Linked DNA regions of Candidatus Thiodictyon syntrophicum. The protein of the gene in region 2 interacts with the protein of the main gene of each other region in a pairwise test. Links are inferred from orthologs where the notes say so. Each region holds a gene or a part of one and is shown on either strand. Other genes may lie near its edges. The genes, in order: typA and rlmKL.

Region 1 (8,025 bases), 3.6 Mb from region 2 along the record:
CGGTCAATGGTCCGAGCATTTCCATCCCTTATTTTTCAGGATTTACGCGCCTCCGGGCGTCCGGGATCGCGGATTGCTCTGCGCGTAAATCCTGAATCTGAATGCGCCCGTCCGGTTGCGGGTCGATGGGGCTGGCGGTGCGGAAGGCCTCGATCACCATGTCGGAGATCAGGCGCCCCGTCATCACCTGATTGTCCATGGCCTTGAGCATGGTGTATCCGTCGCCGCCGGCGGCCAGGTAGTCCGAGGTGACGACGCGATAGCGCCGCGCCGGGTCGATGGGTGCACCGGCCAGGGTGGCGGAGGCCAGGTGTCCCCCGGCGATGACATAGCGCAGCCCGGAGACCTGCAGGAAGCCCCCGGGGTTGTCCAGCGGGTCCAGCGCGGCGCTGCGCTCCAGGGCGGCCTGGAGCTGCTCACCGCTCAGATTGCCGACGACCAGTTCATTGCGGAAGGGCATGGCCAGGTAGATTGCCTTGAGGGTGACCGGACCCGCCGGGATGCTCGCGCGAAAGCCGCCGCCGTTGAACAGGGCGACCTCGGTCAGGGTGATCTCGCGCGCCAGGTCGGCGACGAAGTCGCCGAAGGGGGCCTCGCCCCGGCGGATCAGCTCACGCTGGGCGCTCAGTCCCCGGGTACTGGTGCCGACCTGCTGGTCGAGTTCCAGGTTCGCCTGCGCGGCGATGCGCCGGACCTCGGCCGCCATCGGCGCGTCCTCGGGGCTCGCGGCGGTAATCGGTAGGACCTGGTAACCGGTGCGGGCCAGGTGTCCGTCCCGGCAGTCGAAGTCCATGCGTCCCAGCCAGCCGCCCCGCTCGCCGACCTGGACGATGGCCGTCTCGCCCTCCAGCACCGGCTCGGTATAGAGATTGTGGTTGTGGCCGCCCACGATCAGGTCGATCCCGGGGACGGTGCGGGCGAGGCGGCGGTCCTGCGCGATCCCCATGTGCGACAGCACGACCATCAGGTCGGCCCCCTCACGCAGGTCGGGCACCAGGCGCCCCGCGACGGCCACCGGCTCTTCCACGCTCAGACCGATCATGTTGCGCGGGTGGGTGGCGGTGGACAGTTCCGGGGCGGTGAGTCCCAGGACCGCCACGCGCACCGCGCCCGTTCCCGGTGCGACCGGCCGCTCGATGAGCACCTGGGGCCGCACCGGCAGCGGCTCCGGGTTGGATTCAACGTTGGCGGTCAGGATCGGGAAGGGGGCAAGCGCGGCCAGGCGGCGAAAGGTGTCCTGCCCATAGTCCAGTTCGTGATTGCCCATCACCGCGGCGTCCACCCCCATGCGCCCGAAGAGCGCGAGGTCCGGCACGCCCAGAAAGAGGCTGGAGGTCAGGGTGCCTTGCAGCAGGTCGCCGCCGAACAGCAGCAGCACCGGGCGGCCCGGGTGACCGGCCTGGACCTGCGCCCGAAGGTCGGCGATGGTGCCGGCGAGGTGGGCGATGCCGCCGCGTTCGACCTGCTCCCGGGGGTCCGTGTAGGACTCCAGTTGACCGTGGAAATCGTTGAAATGCAGCAGGGTGAGACCCCCGCCGGGCGGGCAGACCGCCCCGGCCTGGGGCGCGATGAGCGACGCGAGCAGGGGCCAGGAGGGTAACGATAGGGAGCGCGGTAAAGACATCTGGGCACCTTGGAAGAGTGGGGGGCATGACCCGTCGCCGATCACTAAGGACCTCGGCCTCACTGCCGCTAAGCTAGGCCCTTCTGGCTCCCACGCTCCTGCGTGGGAGCTAAGTGCGGGCGCTTTGCGTCCAGTGCCAAGACCGGACGCGGAGCGCCCGCACGGCATTCCCACGCGGGAGCGTGGGAACGAGAGGGTTGGCCGTCGGCGCTTGACTTAGCGGCAGCGGTAGCCGGCCTGGGCAGGGGGGTCCATGTTAGCTTTCCAACGCCGCCTGACCAAACGCCGTCGGCTTGGGGCAATGCCGCGGCAGGAAGCGTCCGAAAATGCACACTCAGCCGCGCATGGTCCTGGAAGGCGCCTGAGTCCGTGGAGGAACGCGAACAATCGCCAAGGCTTGACGAGGCTCGGCGCGGGTCCCGGGCGGAGATCCGGCAATGGTGCGTAAGCCAATGATAAGAAATATTTATTGTGTTCGCGACGGGCTTTTCGCCGGGGCCTCGGTGCCGGATTTCAGGCAAGTCCGGCGGCGCCTGGTCCAATGATTGCATAATGTGACTCAAGTCACACTTTCAATCGGAAATCCCATGGACACCACCGAAATCGACACCGCCCCCGGCGCCGAGTTGCTGGCGCTCCAGCAAATTGCCCGCGTCGTCTCCCGCGGGGACGACGCCGAGTCACGTATCCAGGACATCCTGCGCCACCTGGCCGGTTCCCCCGGGCTGGTGCGCGGCCGCGTCATGCTGGCGGACCCCGCCGCGGGCGAGATCTATATCCGTTACGCCCACGGCCTGACCCCGGCCGAACTGGAGCGCGGCCGTTACCGTATCGGTGAAGGCGTGTCCGGGCGGGTCTTCCAGACCGGGGAGGCCGCGCTGGTCGCCAATGTGCACGACGAACCCGGCTATCTGGCCCGCGCCGTGACCCGGGGCGCGCTGCCGCCCGAGCAGATCGCCTTTCTTGCCGTGCCGATCGTGCGCGACCACCTGCCGGTCGGGGTCCTGGCCGCCCACCGGCTGCGCAACCACGAGCGCTCCGCCCAGTGCGATCTTGCACTGATGGAGGTCATCGCGACCCTGATCGCCCAGATCCTGTGCACCGATCCGCAGGCCCGGCCCTGGGCCGCGCCGATGCCGCAGGAGCCGCGGTCGGCGCGCTCCCTGGTCAGTCCGGGTGCCGCGGACCCGGACAGCGCCAGCCGCGACCTGATGGCGCGGATGGCCGCGCAGCGGCACGCGCAAGGGCGGCTGCACCAGGCGGCGGACCTTTACCTCAAGGTCGCGGGGCAGTATCACGGGAGCGAGCAGGCCCTGCTCGCCAAGTCCAAGCTGCTGGAGATCGCCGGGTATTACGAGGGTCGGGGCGCTACCCGGCTGGCCGCCGATGTGCTGGATCGGCTGCAGCGGGCGCTCGACGAGGGCGGCGGCCGTGCGGACGGTGGTCGGGGGCTCGATTCCTGGGGCGACCGGGGTGGCGCGACCACCGACCGGGACTCCTTCGGCGACTCCGGAGGCTCCGGCGGCATTGCGGCGCGGCTTCGGTAACGCGGGTCCCCGGCCCGTCGCGCTTGGATCAATTGGTTAAGAATGCGTAAATTTACGCATATTTACTGGCTTGCGACGGGCGGTCGGCATAACTATGAAGATGATCCTGTCAACCGGAGTTCTTCATGGATACACCCTTGAGCCACACCCCTCCCGGGGCCGATTTGCTGGCACTGCTGCAAATCTCCCGCATCGTCAGCCGTGGGGATGATGCCGAGTCCCGTATCCAGGACATCCTGCGCTATCTGGCTGTGTCCCACCGGCTGGTGCGCGGACGGGTACTGATCGCGGACCCCGACGCGCGGGAGATCTACGTCCGCTACGCCCACGGGCTGACCCCGGTAGAGGTGGGTCGCGGCCGCTACCGCGTCGGGGAGGGGGTGACGGGGCGGGTCTTTGAAACCGGCGTGGCCGTGTTGGTCGCCGACGTGCATCAGGACCCCGGCTTTCTGGCCCGCGTCGAAGACCGGGACGCAATCCCGCCCGAGCCGATCGCCTTTCTTGCCGTGCCCATCGTGCGTGAGCAGTTGCCGATCGGGGTCTTGGCCGCACTGCGCCGCTACGATGAGGAGTGCTCCCCCCAGTCCGATCTCGCCTTGATGGAGATCATCGGGAGCCTCATCGCCCCGGTCCTGTGCGCCTCGGGTCAATCCGAGCCCTGGGTTTGCCCTATGAGCGAGGGTTCCCGGGCCTCCTGTTCCCCGTCCGTCCGGTCCCTCCCGCCCGTCCCTCCCGCCCGGGTCGCCGGGCCCGCCGTCGGCACCGGCCGCGGGGACCTGGATCGCACCAGCAGCGACCTGATGCTGCGCATGGCGCAGCAGCGCCACGGTGAGGGTCGGCTGCACCTGGCGGCCGGCCTGTACCTGAAGGTTGTGGAACAGGAATCCGGGACCGAGCAGGCGCAGGTCGCCGTTTCCAAGCTGATGGAGATCGCCCACTATCACGAAAGTAAGGGTAATGCCCGCCTCGCCGCGGATGTGCTCGAGCGGCTGCAGCGGGTAGTCGACGGCAGCGTTGCGGCCGCCGACCAGCGGTCGGACCCCTGGGGCGACGATGACTCCGGGTTTGGCCCCTGGGATTCCTTCCGCGACTCCAGGGGCTCCGGTGGGATCGGGGCGCGGGTTCGGTAGGGTTACACACCAGTACCGTGAAGCGCGATTCCCGATACCAGTCTATTCTTGCGCCTGCGCAAGCCCCGCAGGGGCGCGTTATACCAGCCCAGGGCACCGCCCTGGGATAGCGTTATTTATTCCGCTTAGCCCTGAAAGGGCGTGACATAAGGCGCCGCGCCGTTATGTCACGCCCTTTCAGGGCTGGGCTCTGCGATACCCCATACCCAGGGCGTTGCCCTGGGCTGGTATGTTCGACCCCGTTGGGGTCGATAGGCAAGATCAGCTGAAACACCAGTACCGCATGATGAAAATGCTCGGGCTATTGACCGCACCGCGTTTGTAGGGTGCGCCGTGGCGCCGACCGAAACCCTGGCCGCCGCGATCAACCGCAGCCTCTCACGGTGCGCACGGCGCACCCTACGCCAATGGTCCGAGCAATTGCGTCAGGTGCTACTGGATCCCCGACTTTCCCAACGGTGTGCCGGGGTTGCCGAGGCGGCCCGGCTCATTCGGCCCGCGGCGCGCGCGCATGGCGCTTGCGCTCGATCTCAGTAAGGAAGCGCTTGCGGATACGGATGGCCCCGGGGGTGATCTCGACCAGTTCGTCGTCCTCGATGAACTCCAGCGCCTGCTCGAGCGTGAAGCGGATGGCCGGGGTGAGGATGATGTTCTCATCCGTCCCCGAGGCGCGGATGTTGGTCAACTGCTTGCCCTTGAGCGGATTCACTACCAGGTCGTTGTCGCGCGAGTGGATACCGATGACCTGGCCCTCGTAGACCTCCATCCCCGGGGAGACCAGCAGGCGGCCGCGGTCCTGCAGGTTGAAGAGCGAGTAGCCCAGCACCTTGCCCTGGCCGTTGGCGATCAGGGCACCGTTGCGCCGCGGCGCGATGCCGCCCTGGTTGGCCGGTCCGTAGTGGTCGAAGTTGTGATACTTCAGCCCGCTGCCGGAGGATAGCGTCATGAACTCGGTCTGAAAGCCGATCAGGCCGCGCGAGGGGATCTCATAATCCAGGCGCACCCGGCCCTGGCCGTCCGGGACCATGTCCTTCAATTCACCCTTGCGCTCCCCCAGGGCCTGCATGATGGCCCCCTGGTACTGATCGTCCACATCGACCGTGAGTTGCTCGTAGGGCTCGCAGATGATGCCGTCGAGCTCGCGGAAGATGACCTCCGGGCGCGACACGGCCAACTCATAGCCCTCGCGGCGCATGGTCTCCAGCAGGATCGACAGGTGCAACTCGCCGCGCCCGGAGACGCGGAACTTTTCCGGGTCCGTGCCTTCCTCGACCCGCAGGGCCACGTTGTGGATCAGTTCGCGCTCCAACCGCTCCTTGAGCTGGCGGGAGGTCAGGTACTTGCCCTCACGCCCGGCGAAGGGGGAGGTGTTGACCTGGAAGGTCATGGTGACCGTCGGCTCGTCCACCGTGAGTTGCGGCATGGCCTCCACATGGTCCGGGTCGCACAGGGTGTCGGAGACGTTGGGCGCCTCGATGCCGGTCAGGGCCACGATATCCCCGGCGGAGGCCGAGGGTACCTCGTAGCGCTCCAGCCCCAGGTAGCCGTAGACCAGGCCGATCTTGGCCTTGTAGCGCACGCCGTCGGGCTTCACCACCACCACCTGCTGGTTGGGCTTCACGCTGCCGTGGCGGATGCGCCCGAGCGCGATGGCACCGACGAAGCTGGAGTAGTCGAGCGTGGAGATCTGCATCTGGAAGGGCGAGTCCGGGTCCACCGGGGGCCGCGGGCAATGTTGGATGATCGCCTCGAAGATCGGGGTCATGTCCCCCTCGTGCACGTCGTCGGTCAGGCCGGCGTAGCCATTGATGGCGGAGGCATAGACGATGGGGAAGTCGAGCTGCTCATCGGTGGCCCCGAGCCGGTCGAACAGCTCGAAGACCTGGTCGATCACCCAGTCGGGCCGGGCGCCCGGCCGGTCGATCTTGTTGATCACCACGATCGGGCGCAGCCCGTGCTGGAAGGCCTTGCTGGTGACGAAGCGGGTCTGCGGCATGGGCCCCTCCTGGGCGTCCACCAGCAGCAGCACCGAGTCCACCATGGACAGCACCCGCTCCACCTCGCCGCCGAAGTCCGCGTGCCCGGGGGTGTCGACGATGTTGATCCGGTAGTCCTTCCAGCGCAGGGCCGTGTTCTTGGACGTGATGGTGATGCCCCGCTCCTTTTCCAGATCGTTGCTGTCCATCACCCGCTCGACCGGTCCGAAGCGCTCCCCCAGGGTGCCCGACTGCTGCAGCAGCTTGTCCACCAGCGTGGTCTTGCCATGGTCGACATGGGCGATGATGGCGATATTGCGAAGGTTTTCGATCACGGGGGATGCTCCGACGGGATGGGCGGGGGGGTGGGCCAGGAGGTGGGTGGTCGCGGCGCTGCCCGGGGGTCCAGGGTTGGTTAGCCCGCCAGTATAAGCGCAAGTGCCGGTCCAAGTCCGACCGTCCGGCGGCGCACGGTCGCGTCGCCCGCCGCAACCGCAGCCGTTGCGACCCCGGAGCCTGCGGTAAGACGGTGTGCCGTAAGACTTTGCGCGAACTGCCAACAGGTCCTGTGGATAAGTCTGTGTGCAACCTTTGGGCAGGGTCGCTAAGGGCGCGTCCTCACTGCCGCTGGAACAGATTGGCCGGAAATTGACCGACTACGATTTATCATTGTTGTTCAGTGGCTTGCATTTTGTCGCCAGGCGCCGTTCGGGTCCCGGGTCCCAAGCCCCTGAGGCCGTTTGTCAAGCCCCTGACCCTGTGCACAAAAACCCGACAGGGCCGCCGCCGCCGCCGCGCCGCCCGGTCGGCGCTCAAGCCGCGGGACGTCTTGAGCAGGTTAATGGCTCGCCGACGATCTCGCGGAAATCGCCTAAAATATGACGGTTGCCAAACCCTGGCGCCGCATGTTCGCCTCCAGGTTGCCGTCGGCCGCGGCGAGACTGCCGGCCCCGATGTCGATCGCCACCGCCAGATGGAGTGAATCGCCGGCTCGCAGTCCGCTGCCTGCCGTCCGTGCCAGGCGCGCGGCCTGCGCGAAGGCACCGCGACTCACCGGTACGAGCCGCAACCCCGTGCTGCTGCAGAACGCCGCGAATTCCTCAGCGATATCCGTCGCGGCCGGGGGGCCGCTCCTACGCCGTAGGAGCGGCCCCCCGGCCGCGACGGGTTGCCGCAAGGGCGCTTGGCCGGACTTATGATCAAGACCCGGGCCGGCTAAAGCCTCGACCTCCATTGTCGGGACTGACGATGCAGGGCGTCAAAGTGCCTCCACATCGATCGAGTCGCCATAGGTCTCGATCCCCAGGCGTTCGGCGACCGGGCGGGCGCGGGCGTCGATCATCGGTGAAATGACGATCAGGCGACTCGCCTGACGTTCGTGGCGTTGCTCGTAGAAGCGCGCCTTGCGCTCGAAGCTGTACATCCCGGCCTTGTCGATGAACGATTTCAGTTCACAGATGATCAGGAGGCCGTTCTTGATGATCACATCGAGTTCGACCTGATCGGGGCGGCCGAACACGACGCCCTCATCATCGTATTCATTGACATTGATGACCTCGATGCCGAAACTCTGCTCCAGAATCCCCGCCAAGGCGTCGCGGAAGGCCTTCTCCGATTGCAGGCCCCAGCGGGAACCGAGGGCGCCGATACCGCGTTCCTGCTTGGCGGCCTGGGCTTTGAGCGCATCGTAGAGTTGCTTGAATTCTTTGCTCATCGCTGCCTGGTTATTATCCCATTTACGGTTCTGA
Region 2 (4,948 bases):
AAGAGTCGCGGCTTTCAAGTACCCGATGTTCCTGCTGTTGAAACTGATTGGACCCCCGCCGCCTGGCAACTGAAGCCCGCTGCTTCGGAAGAAAAGCGCATGGCATTCATCTTCGTATACTCGGATTATGAAAAAGCCGGAGTGTCGTCCCTTCCCGGAGCCGAGCGGGACCTTGGCCGCGTAACAGACGCATTGGTGCAAGCGGGATTCGCTGTAGAAACAGCCGCAAACCCAACCAAGCAAGAACTCCAGCGGGCTTTAGCTGATTTTTCCCGGAGATCTGCGAGCGCGGATGCAGCGACAATATACGTTACCGGTCATGGATTTGAGCAAAACGGAAAAGTTTATCTGGCGCCGAACGATTATCCTTTCAAGCAAGGCGCAAAGGTTCTTTCCGAGATGGGAATTGATATTGTCGGCTTGGGAAATTATTTGAAAGCAAAAAGTGCGAACATGGTTTTCTACGGCGGCTGTCGGAGCGAATTGCGGTAAAAGACGTCAAACAATCGGCGCAGCGTCGCCGCATACCGCGCGCCGAGTTCGTCGTAAGATTCAAAGCTGATCACCAAACTCGGCGCATCGCGCTGCCAGTCAATCGGCCGCCACGGCCTCGCCATTGAGCTGCCGCCAGGTGATCTCGCTGGCGACCAGATAGACGCTGAACAGGGTGAGGAAGGCGGCGAATTGGTAGCGCTCGGGCGCGCCGAACCGGTAGGCGCAGAGCCCGGCCGCGGCGAGCACAGGGTGCCGGTACCCAGCATGACCGCGAGTGCGCCGTTGACGGTGAGACCGACGGCGCACAGGAGGTGGTGCAGGTGCTCGCGGTCCGGCAGCAGGGGCGAGCGGCGGTGCAAGGTGCGGCGCAGCATGATGCCGACCGTATCCATGAGCGGGATTGCGAGTATCCATAGTGCCGTTACGGGGGCGATCACCAGGGCCTCTCTTTGGCTCAGGGGCCGACCACGAACCAGGCCAGCCCCAAGCCGAGGAACAGGCTTCCGGAGTTGCCCATGAAGACCAAGGCGCGGGGCCGACCCGGCAGGCGCAGGTTGGCGAACAGGAAGCCACAGAACATGGCGATGCCGCCCACCAGGGGTACCTCGCCCAGGTGGGTCTTGTGGCCGCGCGGAATGTCGATGAGTCCGATGTTGCGCGCGACCGGGGAGAGCAGATGGGGCAGGGCGGCGGTGCTCAGAAAGGCGATGGGATAGACGGCGATACTGTGCATTCGTTGCGGTGCGATCGCCGGTGACGGTAACAGGGCACCCAAGATACACAAAACACGGACGCCGTGCGGCAACTTTCGCACCGTGCAGAGCGCAGGACTCGCCCCGGCGCGCCCCGCTCAATCCTTCAGATAGTCCAGTGCCGGCGCCGCGAACCGCTGGGGTCTGATGCCAAGCCGGGCCAGGCCGTCGTCCCCGGAGCAGACGTTGCCCTCCAGCAGCATCTCGATCTGGTCGCGGGTGATGGGGAACCAGGGGTAGCGATCCAGCAGCGCCGCCGCCGCCTTCACCGCGACGGCGGGTGCGGGCAGCATCCACTTGGAGCGTCCGCAGGCTGCGGCGATGGTGGTGAGGATGGCCTTCCAACTGAGCCGGTCCGGGCCGCACAGGCAATAGGTCTGGGACTCGGTGCGCGGATCGGTCAGGGCCTGGGCAAAGGCCGCCGCTACGTCAATGACACTGACCGGGGCGAGTTCAAATCGGCCGGCCTGGAGCGGGAGCAGGCCCGGAAAGAACAGCGGCGCGGGCAGGGGACTCAAAATGATGTCGCGTTTGAGCTGGTCGCAGAACTCCATGCGCCCCCGCGGGTCGCCGAAGATCACCGAGGGGCGAAAGATCGTCCAGCGCAGCCCCGCGGCCTTGACCGCCTCTTCGGCCCGCCACTTGGTGCGCTGATAGGCGGTGCCGTCCGCGCGAATCCCATTTGCACTCATCAGGATGAAGCGCGGGACACCCTGGAGCCGGGCGGCGGCCAGGGTGTCGACCACGCCCTGGTACTGCAAGGCCTCGAAGGTGATGCCGCGGGCCGGAAATTCGCGCAGTATGCCGATCAGATAGATCACGGCCGAGGTCCCTTGGAGGCAGTCGGCCAAGGCCTGGGGGTCAGCCACCGTGCCCGTCACCCGTTCGCACCCGTCCGGCCGGTCGACCTTGGACTCGCTGCCGGGCCGCACCAGGAGGCGGGGGGTGTGGCCGTCCGCGCGCAAACGCTCGATCAGGTATGAGCCCACGAACCCGGTGCCGCCGATGATTGCAACCTTCATGTTGTTGTCTCCGCATGTCCAAAACGATGGGTTGGAACTGGTGGCTGGCGCGGGTTTGTCAAGCATGTGCCGCGGGCCTTGATCATACGTTGTCGTTGTCGTTGTCGTAATCGTAATCGGAAAAGCGATAACCTCGATTACGACAACGACAACGACAAGGACAACGAATTCCTAGTGGCGGATACGCCAGCAGTTGTGGATACGCGGGTTGCGGGCGAAGTCGCGGGGCAGGGTGTCCGCGCTGAGGTCGGTGATCTCCAACTCCGACAGGTCCTCGGCGTCCATGCGGAAGCGCCGCAGGTTGTTGGAGAAGATCAGGGTTCCGTCCGGCTCCAGCAGGCGCACCGTGGCGCGGATGAGGGCCGCGTGGTCGCGCTGGATGTCGAGCGTCTCGTCCATGCGTTTGGAGGTGGAGAAGGTGGGCGGGTCGAGAAAGATGAGGTCGAAACGGCGCCGGCCCTCGACCAGGCGCAGCCAGTCGAGGCAGTCGGCGTGGATCAACTCATGCCCCAGTCCTTCGATCCCATTGAGATCCAGGTTGCGCCGCGCCCAGTCCAGGTAGGTGCGTGACAGGTCCACCGTGGTGGTGGCGGCAGCCCCGCCGCGGGCGGCATAGACGGTGGCGGTGCCGGTGTAGGCGAACAGGTTCAGGAAGCGCTTGTCGGCGGCCAGTTGTCCGATCAGGCGGCGGGTGTCGCGGTGGTCCAGGAAGAGTCCGGTGTCCAGGTAGTCCTCGAAGTTGACCAGGAAACGGTGACCGCCCTCGGCGACCTGGTGGAAGCGCCCGGTCGCGGCCAGGCGTTCGTATTGACGCTCGCCGCGCTGGCGCTCTCGCACCTTGAGATACACCTGGGTCTCGGGTACCTCCAGCACCTCGGGGATGACACTCATGGCCTCGCGCAGGCGACGGCGCGCGTCCCTGGGATCGATGGTGGCGGGGGCGGCATACTCCTGCACCACGACGCAGCGGCTCTCTCCCTCGTAGATGTCCAGCGCCACCGCGTACTCGGGCAGATCGGCGTCGTAGAGTCGGTAGCAACTGATGTCCTGCGTCTTGAGCCACTTACGCAGGGCCTTGAGGTTCTTCGTGAGACGGTTGGCGAGACTGGTTGCGCCCTCGCTGCGTTGCTCCGGGGCCAGGGGGCGGGGCCGGCTGGAGACGAAGTAACGCGGGTCGACCTCGAAGTGCAGCAACCGGCATTCGATGGGGCCGTTGTAGAGGGTGTGCAGGCGGATCGCCCGCAGGCCCATCTGCTTGCCGAGATCGGGGTTGCCGGTCAAGAGTGCGGCGCGCCAGCCGACGAAACGCTCCTTGAGCAGGCTGCCCAGCCGGGCATAGAGGGCGGGCAGGTCGAGGTCGGTGCCGAGCCGCTCGCCATAGGGGGGGTTGACGACGACCAGGCCCCGGTCCTCCTCCCGCCCGGGCCAGCAGTCGGCCAACTCCCGTCGCTCGAAATGGACCCGTCCCGCGAGTCCGGCCCGCTCCAGGCAGGCGATCGCCACGCGGATGGCCGTGGGGCTGGCGTCATAACCGCGCAGCGGTGGGAGCCGGTTCAGTCCGGCGGTGCGTCGGATCTCGGCCTCGTCGATGAGGCGCTCCCAGATCGCGGGCTGATGCCCGGCCCAGCCCAGGAAGCCGAAGTCCTGGTGCAGCAGGCCCGGGGCGATGTCCGCGGCGATCAGAGCCGCCTCGATGACCAGGGTGCCGGAGCCGCACATGGGGTCGAGCAGGGCCCCGCCCTCGGCCGCGCTGGCCGGCCAGCCGGCGCGCAACAGGATGCCGGCCGCCAGGTTCTCCTTCAGCGGCGCGGCGGAGCCCTCCTCCCGGTAGCCGCGGCGGTGCAGGGAGCCCCCTGAGAGGTCGAGCGCGATGACGGCGCTATCCTGGTAGGCATAGCAATGGATCAGCAGGTCCGGGTGGTCGGGGTCGACGTTGGGTCGGCGTCCGCAGTGCTCGATGAAGCGGTCGGCAATGGCGTCCTTGACCCGCAGCGCCGGGAACTGGCTGTTGTTGACCCCGGCCAGACTGCCGTCGAAGCGCACCGCGAAGGTCCGCTCCAGCGCCAGGTGCTCCTCCCAGGGGATGGCGCGGGCACCGGCGTAGAGGGCCTCGATGCCGGGTGCCGGAAAGGCCGCGAGTTGCAGCAGGACGCGGTTGGCCACCCGTGACCACAGACAGGCGCGGTAGCCGTCCTCCAGGGTGCCGGTGAAACGGGCACCGCCACGGGCCTCCACCGCCCCGGTCAGGCCCAGCCGGTCCAACTCCTCGGCGAGCAGACTGCCCAGGTGCTTGGGGGCGGTGGCGAAGAAGGTATAGCGGGACATGCATGGACCTGCGGGTGGGGGTGCGCGGCGAAAGGGGAGTAAGGATGCCGGGCGCAAACGTTGTTGTTGTCGTTGTCGTTGTCGTAATCGTGGTCGGATTATTCGATTACGACAACGACAACGACAACGTACCCGGGATCTCGGTCACCACATCCAGCCATCGCCGGTCGCCGGTTCCTTGCGGCGACGCCCCTTGGGCTTATTCCTTCTTCAGCAGATCGCCTAACCCCGCGAAGGGGTTGTGGGTGGTCTGCTTGCCCCCGCCCGGGGCCGGCCGGGTGGGTCCGGCAGCGCGGGCGGCCAGGTGTTCCTCGTAGCGCTGGTGCTCGTTGTCGTGGCAATAGAGGCAGAGGA

Evidence for each region.
Region 1: the proteins of rlmKL (region 2) and typA interact in binary tests that used the Escherichia coli proteins (3 or more experiments, as listed by UniProt). The link is inferred for Candidatus Thiodictyon syntrophicum from one-to-one orthologs.

Annotation. Positions count from the first base shown.
Region 1 is NZ_CP020370.1:6,261,820-6,269,844, reverse strand. Bases 4,201-7,091 are described here. They hold typA (translational GTPase TypA), read right to left. Parts: upstream 6,613-7,091; coding sequence 4,789-6,612; downstream 4,201-4,788. Other genes in these bases: THSYN_RS26870 (GAF domain-containing protein), read left to right, coding at 4,201-4,301. Also shown: THSYN_RS26880 (bifunctional metallophosphatase/5'-nucleotidase), read right to left, coding at 29-1,624; THSYN_RS26875 (GAF domain-containing protein), read left to right, coding at 2,212-3,171; more of THSYN_RS26870, read left to right, coding at 3,297-4,200; THSYN_RS37480 (PIN domain-containing protein), read right to left, coding at 7,149-7,346; THSYN_RS26855 (PD-(D/E)XK nuclease family protein), read right to left, coding at 7,536-8,025. UniProt on the Escherichia coli protein: A 50S ribosomal subunit assembly protein with GTPase and nucleotide-independent chaperone activity, required for 50S subunit assembly at low temperatures, may also play a role in translation.
Region 2 is NZ_CP020370.1:2,635,568-2,640,515, forward strand. The notes cover bases 2,018-4,948. They hold rlmKL (bifunctional 23S rRNA (guanine(2069)-N(7))-methyltransferase RlmK/23S rRNA (guanine(2445)-N(2))-methyltransferase RlmL), read right to left. Parts: upstream 4,595-4,948; coding sequence 2,441-4,594; downstream 2,018-2,440. Other genes in these bases: THSYN_RS11080 (SDR family oxidoreductase), read right to left, coding at 2,018-2,269; THSYN_RS11090 (YajD family HNH nuclease), read right to left, coding at 4,794-4,948. Outside these bases: THSYN_RS11070 (caspase family protein), read left to right, coding at 1-492; THSYN_RS33720 (hypothetical protein), read right to left, coding at 592-741; THSYN_RS11075 (MraY family glycosyltransferase), read right to left, coding at 950-1,228; more of THSYN_RS11080, read right to left, coding at 1,346-2,017. UniProt on the Escherichia coli protein: Specifically methylates the guanine in position 2445 (m2G2445) and the guanine in position 2069 (m7G2069) of 23S rRNA. Methylation occurs before assembly of 23S rRNA into 50S subunits.